3 regions of the Rhodococcus sp. NPDC049939 genome follow, and region 2 is predicted to be linked to each of the others. Evidence: riboswitches for the same ligand, from Rfam matches in the RefSeq annotation. Region 2 holds a riboswitch; each other region holds the start of a gene.
The links. Region 2 has a riboswitch for thiamine pyrophosphate ahead of thiO (glycine oxidase ThiO). Riboswitches for the same ligand answer to the same signal wherever they lie in the genome.

Region 1: another riboswitch for thiamine pyrophosphate. It lies ahead of AB0I57_RS16395 (TenA family protein); the one in region 2 lies ahead of thiO (glycine oxidase ThiO).
Region 3: another riboswitch for thiamine pyrophosphate. It lies ahead of AB0I57_RS14075 (3-oxoacyl-ACP reductase); the one in region 2 lies ahead of thiO (glycine oxidase ThiO).

Annotation. Positions count from the first base shown of each region.
Region 1 is NZ_JBFAMC010000004.1:310,485-313,753, forward strand. It holds gene AB0I57_RS16385 (ABC transporter permease) at 1-299, opposite strand, end outside; gene AB0I57_RS16390 (ABC transporter substrate-binding protein) at 277-1,308, opposite strand; gene AB0I57_RS16395 (TenA family protein) at 1,335-2,054, opposite strand; TPP riboswitch at 2,048-2,143, opposite strand; gene AB0I57_RS16400 (GNAT family N-acetyltransferase) at 2,247-2,522, opposite strand; gene AB0I57_RS16405 (DUF1116 domain-containing protein) at 2,684-3,269, opposite strand, start outside.
Region 2 is NZ_JBFAMC010000004.1:20,424-23,692, reverse strand. It holds gene AB0I57_RS14995 (thiazole synthase) at 1-406, opposite strand, end outside; gene thiS (sulfur carrier protein ThiS) at 399-623, opposite strand; gene thiO (glycine oxidase ThiO) at 626-1,693, opposite strand; TPP riboswitch at 1,692-1,804, opposite strand; gene thiE (thiamine phosphate synthase) at 1,838-2,527, shown strand; gene AB0I57_RS14975 (NUDIX hydrolase) at 2,529-3,269, opposite strand, start outside.
Region 3 is NZ_JBFAMC010000003.1:397,711-400,979, forward strand. It holds gene AB0I57_RS14060 (oxidoreductase) at 1-246, shown strand, start outside; gene AB0I57_RS14065 (organic hydroperoxide resistance protein) at 271-693, opposite strand; gene AB0I57_RS14070 (MarR family transcriptional regulator) at 697-1,155, opposite strand; TPP riboswitch at 1,218-1,323, shown strand; gene AB0I57_RS14075 (3-oxoacyl-ACP reductase) at 1,370-2,134, shown strand; gene AB0I57_RS14080 (LLM class flavin-dependent oxidoreductase) at 2,136-3,269, shown strand, end outside.

The DNA of each region.
Region 1 (3,269 bases), 290 kb from region 2:
GAAACCGCGAAGCCGATGATTGTCACCTGCAACGTCGACGCGGCGTGGGTTGCAATCGCATCGCGTGCCCGCCAGCCTTGCTGTACGACGCGCAGAGGTGACGGCAGTACTTGAGGTCGGATACCGCTGACCATGACGTACAGCTGCCATGCGCCGACGAACAGGGCCACGACCACGACCGCAGGCAGCCCCCGGCGCAGAAGCGAGGGGGTGCCTGGGGTCGCCGTGCCGTGGCCCTTTTCGGGACGCGCGCGAGAACCAGTCTGTGGACCCTTGTCAGGGCTCAGCGAGGTACTCATTGGTGAAGTACGTCGACCAGTCGGGTTCAGTGGTCAGTGGCGTCCCGTCGGGACCTGTGAGCAGGCCGTTCTGGAACAGGAAGCCGGAGTATCCCGACCATTTCTCGGCCGTCTGAGTTCCGACTCTCCCAGAACTGTCCTTCATGTACTCGCGGGACAGCATTTCCTGACTCTCCACCACCAGCGGCTCGTCCGTGAAGGCGCCCGGGTTGGCTTCGATCAGCATCTGTGCGGCACGGGCCGGGTGATCGGCGGCGTACTGGTACCCGCGCTGCAGAGCCTGAACGAACTGGCGGGCCTGATCGGGATGATCGGCCATCCATTGTTCGTTGCCCTCGATGACGAGGGCGTAGGCATCGGGGAAACCGTAGTCCGTGTAATGGAAGTACTGCATCGGAGTTCCCCGGTGCTCGGCTTCGATGCCTTCCCACGCGAAGAAGGACACGGTGAAATCGGCGTCACCTGAATAGACTGCCTCGTAAGCGGACGTGCCGAGGGTGACGGTAGTGAATTCCCCAGTGCCCCCGTCGTTACGGATGATCTGCCGCAACGTCGCCTCGCCGTCCGGATCTGCGAAACCGGCGTAGATCTTGCCGTCCAGATCCCGGGGACGGGTGATGTCGGTGCGGTCCGCCTTCACCGCGATTCCGGTTGCCCAGTGCTGTAGTGGAGCGAGCACCGACTTTATCTGTGCACCCGAGGCCCGCGAGAACGTGAACGAACTCTGGAAACTCACCCCGAACTCGGCGTTCCCCGAGTCGACGAGGGTGTCCGGCGAGGTGTCGTTGTACGGCAGAACCTGTACGTCGAGTCCAGCGTCCTGGAAATAGCCCTCTTGGAGGGCGACGAACAGGCCGGTGTGGTTGGTATTCGGCGTCCAGTCGAGCGCGAACCGGATGGTATTGCCCGACTGCGTGTTACTCGCGCAACCGGTGAGGAACGCGAGTGCAGACACGAGGACGACGGCTACCGCCGCGGTGCGTTTGCGCGCCGAAAGCACCGTGCCCATGGAGAACTTCTTGCCAGAAAACAGTGTCACGATGCGGGCCATTCCTGCTTGTTCACGACGGTATCCCAGAACATGAGCTCGTACCGGCTGGCGATCACGAACGCATCCACCATCGCTTCTCGTTGAGGGCCGGTTGCGGTGGCCGCCGCGGCGTCCACCATCTCTCGTGCGGTAGCGACGGCGGCCTGGAATTCCTCGGCGTCGTAAGTGGTCACCCACTGTGCATAGGGATGAGACGGATCAGCCGACAGCACTTCTCGTGCACTTCTTGCGAGCCGTCGTCCTACGTCGGCGTAGATCCAGAAGCACGGCAGCATTGCAGCGGCGGCCACAGGATACGGCTCGGTGGCGGCGACCGCGGTCAGGTACGAGACATACCCGAGGCATGCCTGCGAATGCTGCGGTTGAGTGTCGGACTCGGGCAGTTGACCGCTGGTCAGCAGGTTCTTGTGGAGCGAGGCTTCCACGGTTGCGGCCGTGGCCGCGGAGCCGGCCCAGAAGCCGGCCGTGTCCGGGTCCGGAGCGTGGGCTGCCACCAACGAAAGAGCTTTCGCGTACCCCGTGAGATATAGAAAGTCCTGTTCTATGTAGGTGCGAAATGCGTCCAACGGCAGGGTTCCGTCGCCGAGCCGGCGCAGAAACTCGAGTTCGTCGATCGCATCGCGCAGCACCTTGATCCGGTCCCACAAGTGGTCGGTGAATCGGGTGTGCTCGCCAGCGGCGGCAACATGGGCAGAGTCGGTCACGATGTTGACATCCCTTCGTCAGCATTACCTGAGCAGGTTTCCGGGTGTGTTCTCAGCCCCGCCCGTGCGGAGCACCCCGTGTCAGAACAAGCCGACCCTAGCACTGGGCAGGGTGCAAGCGGAAAAAGCCCTCACTGCGCGGACGTGCGGCAACGATGCTCTCGACCGCAAAGTTAGGCCCTGGCTACCGGATCAGACGAGCTCCGCGTAGCTCGGATTCTCGGAGATGTACTTGGCGACATACCAGCATGAGGGCACCACTGAGAACCCGAGGGCTTTCGTGTCGTCAAGGGCGGCCTTCACAACCTCGGCGGCAAGACCTTGCCCACGGAACTGCGGGTACGTGACGGTGTGGTTGAAGTCGCGGACGCGGCCACGCTCGGCGTAGTCGGCGTAGCCCGCCAGCTGGCCGTCGACGAAGATCTCGAACCGAGACTCCGCTACGTGATGCTCCACCGTCGTCGCCACCGGACCGCTCCTTACTTTCGTTGCCTGTATGCGGTATCGCGCCGCACGCCGTCACCCGTAGATTACCTGTCTGCTCGACAAGGGATCATTGTCTCGAGGTTGGAGCCACCAGCAGTACGTCTCACCACTCTTTCGATCATTTATCGAGGCAAGGCTGTTTTCTAAATTTCCAGATCACTGAACGCAATTGCTGCATCGACAAACGCCTCCATCGGGGGGTGGAGGGATCCAACACCAGCCGACGGATGATTCATGTGCTTGTGGGCAAGTCCGGAATTGATTGATGGCCGAATATTCTTTTCGACGATCTTCAGTATGTCGAAACCCATCGGTGAGCCACGCCCATCCAATGAAGGGACTCTGAAAGCATCACTTTCCGCTTGGGCGATGCCATACATTTGTAACGTGATGTTTCTCGCATCCTGACTTGAACCAGATATCGATTTAACGGTACCTCCAAGGCCCAGAGTCTCGGTAATAGCACTGTCACCCATATCGCGATTGACGTCCGATGGCGACAGCCCTGGCATCAACTGGCCGTGACCAACTTCTGCGAGCCCGGTGAACCACTGATCTCCCAAGCCCGAAACTTTGATGCCGAACTCGGTACCGTTGCGTGCCATTGTAGTCACGATGCTGCTGTGTTCGACGCTGCTGCCCGCGGTAGCGATCGCTTTACAGGTCGCCATAATGGGGTTCAGGGCGAACAAACTATCGTTGTAGATCAAGTTCACAATACTTGTCAGC
Region 2 (3,269 bases):
GGACGACAAAGCCGTCGTCGACCAATTGTTCTGCAGCGCTGACCAACTCGATGGAATCAGGCATCAGCGTACGTTCGTCCGCGATGACCTCGAGCTTCACCCAGTTGGTCTCGAGCGCCTCGCGGGCGAGCTGTGCCGTGAGCACCGCCTCAGCTGCACCTCGGCAGCCCGCTGTGTTGGGAAGCGGTGCGATGCCGAGGCGGTTCAGAAGGTCCAGCACACCAGTGCCGCCCGATGCATCGACGCGGCGAATCGCAACGGTGGTCAACTCCGTGCCGGACGCGACGAGCGCGTCCTCGAGAACTGTGAGGTTCGCTGCGCCGCCAGTGCCCATGATCAACCGTGAATCGAACGTGCGGTCCGCGATCTCGAGCCCGTCGGGCGCAGCGAGTGCCCCGTCAGCCACCCTGTACCGCCGTGAGGATCTCGATCTCCCAGCCCCGCATCACCGACTCGTCCCACCGGGCACGTGGAAACACTTCACCGTTGACCGCAACTGCGATGCCCTTACTGGGCAGGGACATCGTCTCTAGCAGTTCGGCGATGGTCAACGGTGTCGTCAACTCGCGGTCCTCGCCGTTGACACTGATCCCGATGGGCACCATCACTTGTTGCTCCCGCATCTCTACCTCGCTAACTTCTCGAAACGTCGAACGTCGGCCGCTTTCGCCTCCGCGAGCGCGGAACCCTCCAAGAGTGCCAACGTCGCTTCAGCGGTGACCGGTGCCAGGAGGATTCCTCCTCGGCCGTGCCCGGTTGCCACGACGATACGATCGGACACCCGGCCGATCAGCGGCAAATTGTCTGGAGTCATCGGGCGCAGACCTGCAGAAACCTCGTGCAGTTCGTACTCGCCGATGGTCGGCATCAACGCTTCGGCATCCGCGATCAGGTCTCGCACCCCCGCGAGCGTGACCTGGGTGTCGTTACCCGACTCGTACTGAGTGGCACCCACGACGATGCCGTCGGCGCGTGGCACCAGGTATACGGGACGACCGTGCACGCTGCCGCGAACCGTGCGTCCAGGCGCGGGTGCCACCCCAGGTCTCGAGCGCAGCCGCAGTATCTCGCCCTTCACCGGACGAACCGGAAGTCCGGGCCACACCGACGGCGAGGCAACGCCCGCGGTGACGACGATCTGGTCCGTTTCGAGCCCCTCGAGGCTCTGCACGGCCCGCGCAATGCACTCGACCCCCGCATCCACCACGCACTGCCGAAGCGCGTGCAGCAACAGCCGGTTGTCCACGGCCAGTTCACCGATGGCCAACAGCCCCAACCGGACTCCACGGCCCAACATCGGCTCCAGTTCACGAACCTCGGTGCGGCTGAGGATCTGCATATCCCGTCCCTGGCCGCCCACCCATTCGGCAATCGTTCGCAAATCCTCCGCGTCGGCGCCATCCAACGCGACGGTGAGCGAACTTTCCGACGTGAACAGATCGACACCGGCGCCAACTTCGAGCTCCTTGCCGAACTCAGGCCATCGGTCGAGTGATGCACTGCCCAGTTCGAGAGCGCTCTCCTCGCCCGGCCACCCCTCCGACAGCGGGGCAATCATTCCGCCCGCCGCCCATGATGCGCCGGATCCGATCGAAGGGTCGTAGAGGCGGACGGACCAGCCACTCCTGGCAGCACGCCATGCAATCGACAGACCGATCACGCCGCCACCGACGACGGACACCGATCTCGGCATGAATCCCACCTCCACTTCCTGCGCCGGCATGATCCGGGTCAGGTATGACGGTCGGGTTCGGCGTGACCCCCTCTCAGCCCCACGTTCCTCGGGACTCCCGTGATGCACTCTCAGCGTAGAGGCTACCGTCATGCGGTGACCACCATGCCGCACGCCACTCACGCAGACCGCCGCCGCCGCCTCGAAACAGCGCGCTTGTACCTCTGCACAGACGCGCGCCGCGACAAGGGCGACTTGGCGCAGTTCGTCGAGGCTGCGCTGTCCGGCGGCGTCGACATCATCCAACTCCGTGACAAGGGGTCGTCCGGGGAAAAGAAGTTCGGTCCTTTGGATGCTCGGGACGAACTGAATGCACTGTCGGTGGTCGCGGCCGCGGCAAGGCGGCACGGTGCGCTATTCGCGGTCAACGACCGCGCCGACATCGCGCTGACAGCGGGGGCAGACGTGCTCCATCTGGGCCAGACCGATCTGCCCGTCCCCCAGGCGCGGACGGTGGTGGGCTCCGATGTCCTGATCGGTCGATCCACTCACAACCGAGCGCAGGCAAGCCTCGCGGCGATCGAGGAGGGCGTCGACTACTTCTGCACGGGCCCGGTGTGGGCCACCCCAACCAAGCCCGGGCGCAGCGCGGCGGGAATCGAATTGATCCGCTCTACTGCCGATTCCCAGCCGAACCGTCCCTGGTTCGCGATCGGTGGCATCGACGAACCCCGAGTACCGGAGATCCTCGCGGCGGGCGCCACCCGCATCGTCGTAGTCCGGGCCATCACCGAGGCGGCCGATCCGCAGGCGGCGGCACGCTCACTCTCAACTCTGCTGCGGCAGAACGTATAGATTACGGCCGGCTCAGCCAGCTCAGCACAGTTGACGGCGGAAGGACCATGATCGTGGACGGCAATCGATCGACCACGTCGGGATCGGTGCTCACGATCGCGGTCACCGTTCTCACAGCGGTGCCATGGCCGGTCAACTCGGCGAGTCGACCTGTCAACTGCGGCGCTTCGAGGACCTCGACGCGTTGCAGCCACCCACACGTGCTGTCGGGCAGGTGAACCGTGCGGGGCAATTCCGCCGACAGTGAAGTCACGCCTGCGTGTTCCGCCGGCACGGCACGACGATCGAGCAGCAACGACACCTCGACGGTCTGCAACCGCGGCCATCCCGCTTCGAACCCGGGGTGTAGCGGCAGACTGGCGACATCGGCCTCCCGAACCCAGCGCAGCTCCACGCTTTCCCGGTTTGCGACCGTGGGGATCAGCCGCTCTGTATCGGCGATCACCGTGGTGTAACTCCAACCGCTCGCTGCTTTGGCCGTGAGGATCTCGGCGCGGACCCGTATGGCCTCGATATTGATGCCGGCTTCTTCGTGAGCTTCGCGTACAGCGGCGTGGGTGGTGGTTTCGTGACTGTCCCGGGCTCCGCCGGGCAACGCCCACGTTCCGCCCTGGTGGCTCCACAATGCGCGGTGTTGCAACAACACCGCGGGTGTTCGATCAGCCATAGGCGCGCGCAGCAACAACCCAGCCGCGCCATGTTTTCCCCAATGACGACTGCCGTCCGGCCCCGTCATCCAGCC
Region 3 (3,269 bases), on a different contig from region 2:
AGGGTGATGGGGGTCGGCAACGCGGTCTTCGCGCAGTCGGCGGAGATGGGTACGTTGCCGATGCTGTATGCGGCCACCGTTTCCGATGTGAAGGGCGGCAGTTACATCGGGCCGGATGGACTGGGTGAGCAGCGTGGTTACCCGAAGGTGGTCAGTTCGAACAAGAAATCGCGGGACGAGCGGACCGCAGCCGCTCTGTGGTCGCTGTCGGAGGACTTGACGGGCGTCGAGTACAAGTTCACCTGAGCCGACGCCCGATCAGTCCGCTACTCAGTCTTCGGTTACCTCGAGGTTGACCTCGATGTTGCCGCGAGTTGCGTTGGAGTAGGGGCACACCTGGTGCGCCTTCTCGGTCAGGTCGAGTGCTTCCTGGCGCGGCAGGTTGGGAAGTGAGACCTCGAGGGTCACGGCCAAACCGAACCCGCCGCCATCGATCGGACCGATCCCGACGCGGGCGCCGACCGCCGAGTCGGTGACATCAGCCTTGCTCTGACGGGCGATCAGCTGCAGCGCCGAGTGGAAGCACGCCGCGTACCCGGCGGCGAACAACTGCTCGGGGTTGGTTCCGTCGCCAGACCCACCCATTTCTTTGGGGATAGAGAGGTTCAGGTCGAGCTTTCCGTCCGACGTTCGGGCGTGACCGTTGCGGCCCTCTCCGGTGGCGAGGGCCTCTGCGGTGTACAGAATGTTCATGGCCTAGTTCTTTCTCGTGGGGGTTGTAGCGTTCCAACGGTGGAGCGAATCGGTGAGGCGGGTCAGGGTGTCGCGCAGGGTGCCGAGTTCGTCGACGCCCATGCCCGTCGAGTGTGTGAGTTCGGACGGGATGCCCACGGCCTCGCTGCGAAGCGCGGCGCCCGCGTCCGTGAGGTGGATGCCGACCCTGCGTTCGTCGGCAGACTCACGCCGGCGTTCGACGAGCCCGAGGGTTTCGAGCCTCTTGAGTAGGGGGGACAGTGTGCCGGTGTCGAGATCGAGAGCATCGCAGAGCTCGCTCACTCCGCGACCGTCCTGTTCCCACAGCGCCAACAGCACAAGGTACTGCGGGTAGGTCACTCCCAACTTGTCGAGAATCGACCGGTAGGTGGAAGTCATGGCCCGGGAAGCCGAGTACAGGGCGAAGCACACCTGGCGGTCGAGTGCGAGGTCATCGGTCACCGCTGAATAGTTGCACACAACTTAGTTGCGCACAACCTATTGGAGCGACGCCTACACTGTGGCCTAGTGACGTGGGGTGCTGTCCGGTCGGAATGCCGGGCGGCTGAGAACACACCCATTGAACCTGAACTGGGTAATTCCGGCGAAGGGATGTCGCGGAGTCGACGCGTGCGCTCATGAGACGTCTGTTCACCGGCGTAATGGAAGGTGAAACATGCAGTTCGACAAGCAAATCGTCCTCGTGACCGGGGGAGGCCGTGGTCTCGGAACCTCGATCGTGCGGTCGTTCGCGCGCGAGGGTGCTCGCGTAATCGTGAACTATCGGAACAGTCGGGATGCGGCCGAGGAACTGGCGTCGTCTCTCGGTGCAGGCATCGCGATTGCGCTGCAAGCCGACGTCACGGACGCGGAGCAAGTGAGAGGTTTGTACGCCGCAGCCGAGCAGCACTTCGGCTCTCCGGTGACGACGGTGGTCAACAACGCGCTGATCGACTACTCCTTCAACGGGGATGCCCGCGACGAGGCCGATGCCATCGCGTGGGAGGCGTTCGATACCCAGTTCCGGGGGAGCGTTCAAGCGGCTCTCAACACGACACAGGCTGCGCTGCCGGGTATGCGTTCTCTCGGGTTCGGCCGGATCGTCAACGTCGGAACCAACCTGTTCCAGAACCCGGTCGTCCCTTACCACGACTACACCGCCGCCAAGGCCGCGGTGTTGTCTCTGACGCGCACCCTCGCCGCCGACCTCGGTCCGGACGGCATCACCGTGAACATGGTGTCTGGTGGCCTGCTGCGCACCACCGATGCGAGCGCTGCGACGCCCGACGAGGTGTTCGACTTGATTGCGCAGAGCACTCCGTTGCGGAGCGTCACCACTCCGGACGAATTCGCCGACGCGGTACTGTTTTTCGCATCTCCGTGGTCGCGCGCGGTAACCGGCCAGAACCTCGTGGTCGACGGCGGACTGGTCAAGGACTGAAGTGATCAGGCAACTGCACTTCAACGCTTTTCTGTTCGGGTGCGGTCATCACGGTGCGTCCTGGCGGCATCCGGCGTCGCCGGTGGAACGGCTGGGCGATATCACCTACTACGAGGAACTGGCGCGGACCGCCGAACGTGGTTGCCTCGATGCGGTGTTCTTCGCGGACGGGCACTCGGTGCGCGATCCTGCTTCAGGTTCGTGGTGGTTCTTCGAGCCGCTCACCGCACTGTCGGCGATGGCTCGCGCCACCGAGCGGGTCGGCCTGGTGAGCACGGTGTCGACCACGTTCTACACGCCGTTCCACGCGGCCCGGATGCTGGCCTCGCTCGACCACATCAGCGGCGGCCGCGTCGGCTGGAACGTCGTGACGTCGATGTTCGACGCAGAGGCTCGCAACCACGGTCTAGAAGAGATGCCGTCGCACGACGAGCGGTATTCGCGTGCGGCAGAGTTCGTCGACGTGGCACTGGCCCTGTGGAATTCGTGGGAGCCGGATGCTCTCGTCCTCGACCGAGAAGGAATCTTCGCGGATCCGGCCAAGGTGAATCCGATCCATCATCGAGGCGATCACTTTCTGGTCGACGGACCACTGACCGTGCCGCACTCGCCGCAGGGCCGCCCCGTGCTGTTCCAGGCAGGCGCGTCCGATCAGGGGCGTGATCTGGCTGCCCGGTATGCCGAGGGAATATACGCAGTCGCCTACGACCTCGCGGCCGCACAGAGCTACTACGAAGACGTCAAGAGGCGCATCCGTCGGGTGGGCCGCGACCCGGACGAGGTCATCGTCATGCCAGGTCTGGTCACATATGTCGGATCGACCACCGAGGAGGCCCGGCGCAAGAAGGCGGAACTCGACGCGCTCCTACCGGTAGAGCAGTCGCTGGCGCAGCTGTCGATGTTCGTCCAGCAGGACTGCAGCGGGTGGGAACTGGACGCGCCGGTTCCAGCGCTTCCGCCGCTGTCCGAGTTCACCGGGCCGCAGGGCCGGTACGACACGATCCTGCGGATTATCGAGAAGGACCGGCCCACCGTGCGGGCCTTGCTGGGCACGTTGGCGGCCGGTGGCGGCCACTGCACGATGATCGGCACCCCGGAGTCGATCGCCGACGAGATCGAACGGTGGTTCCGCCGC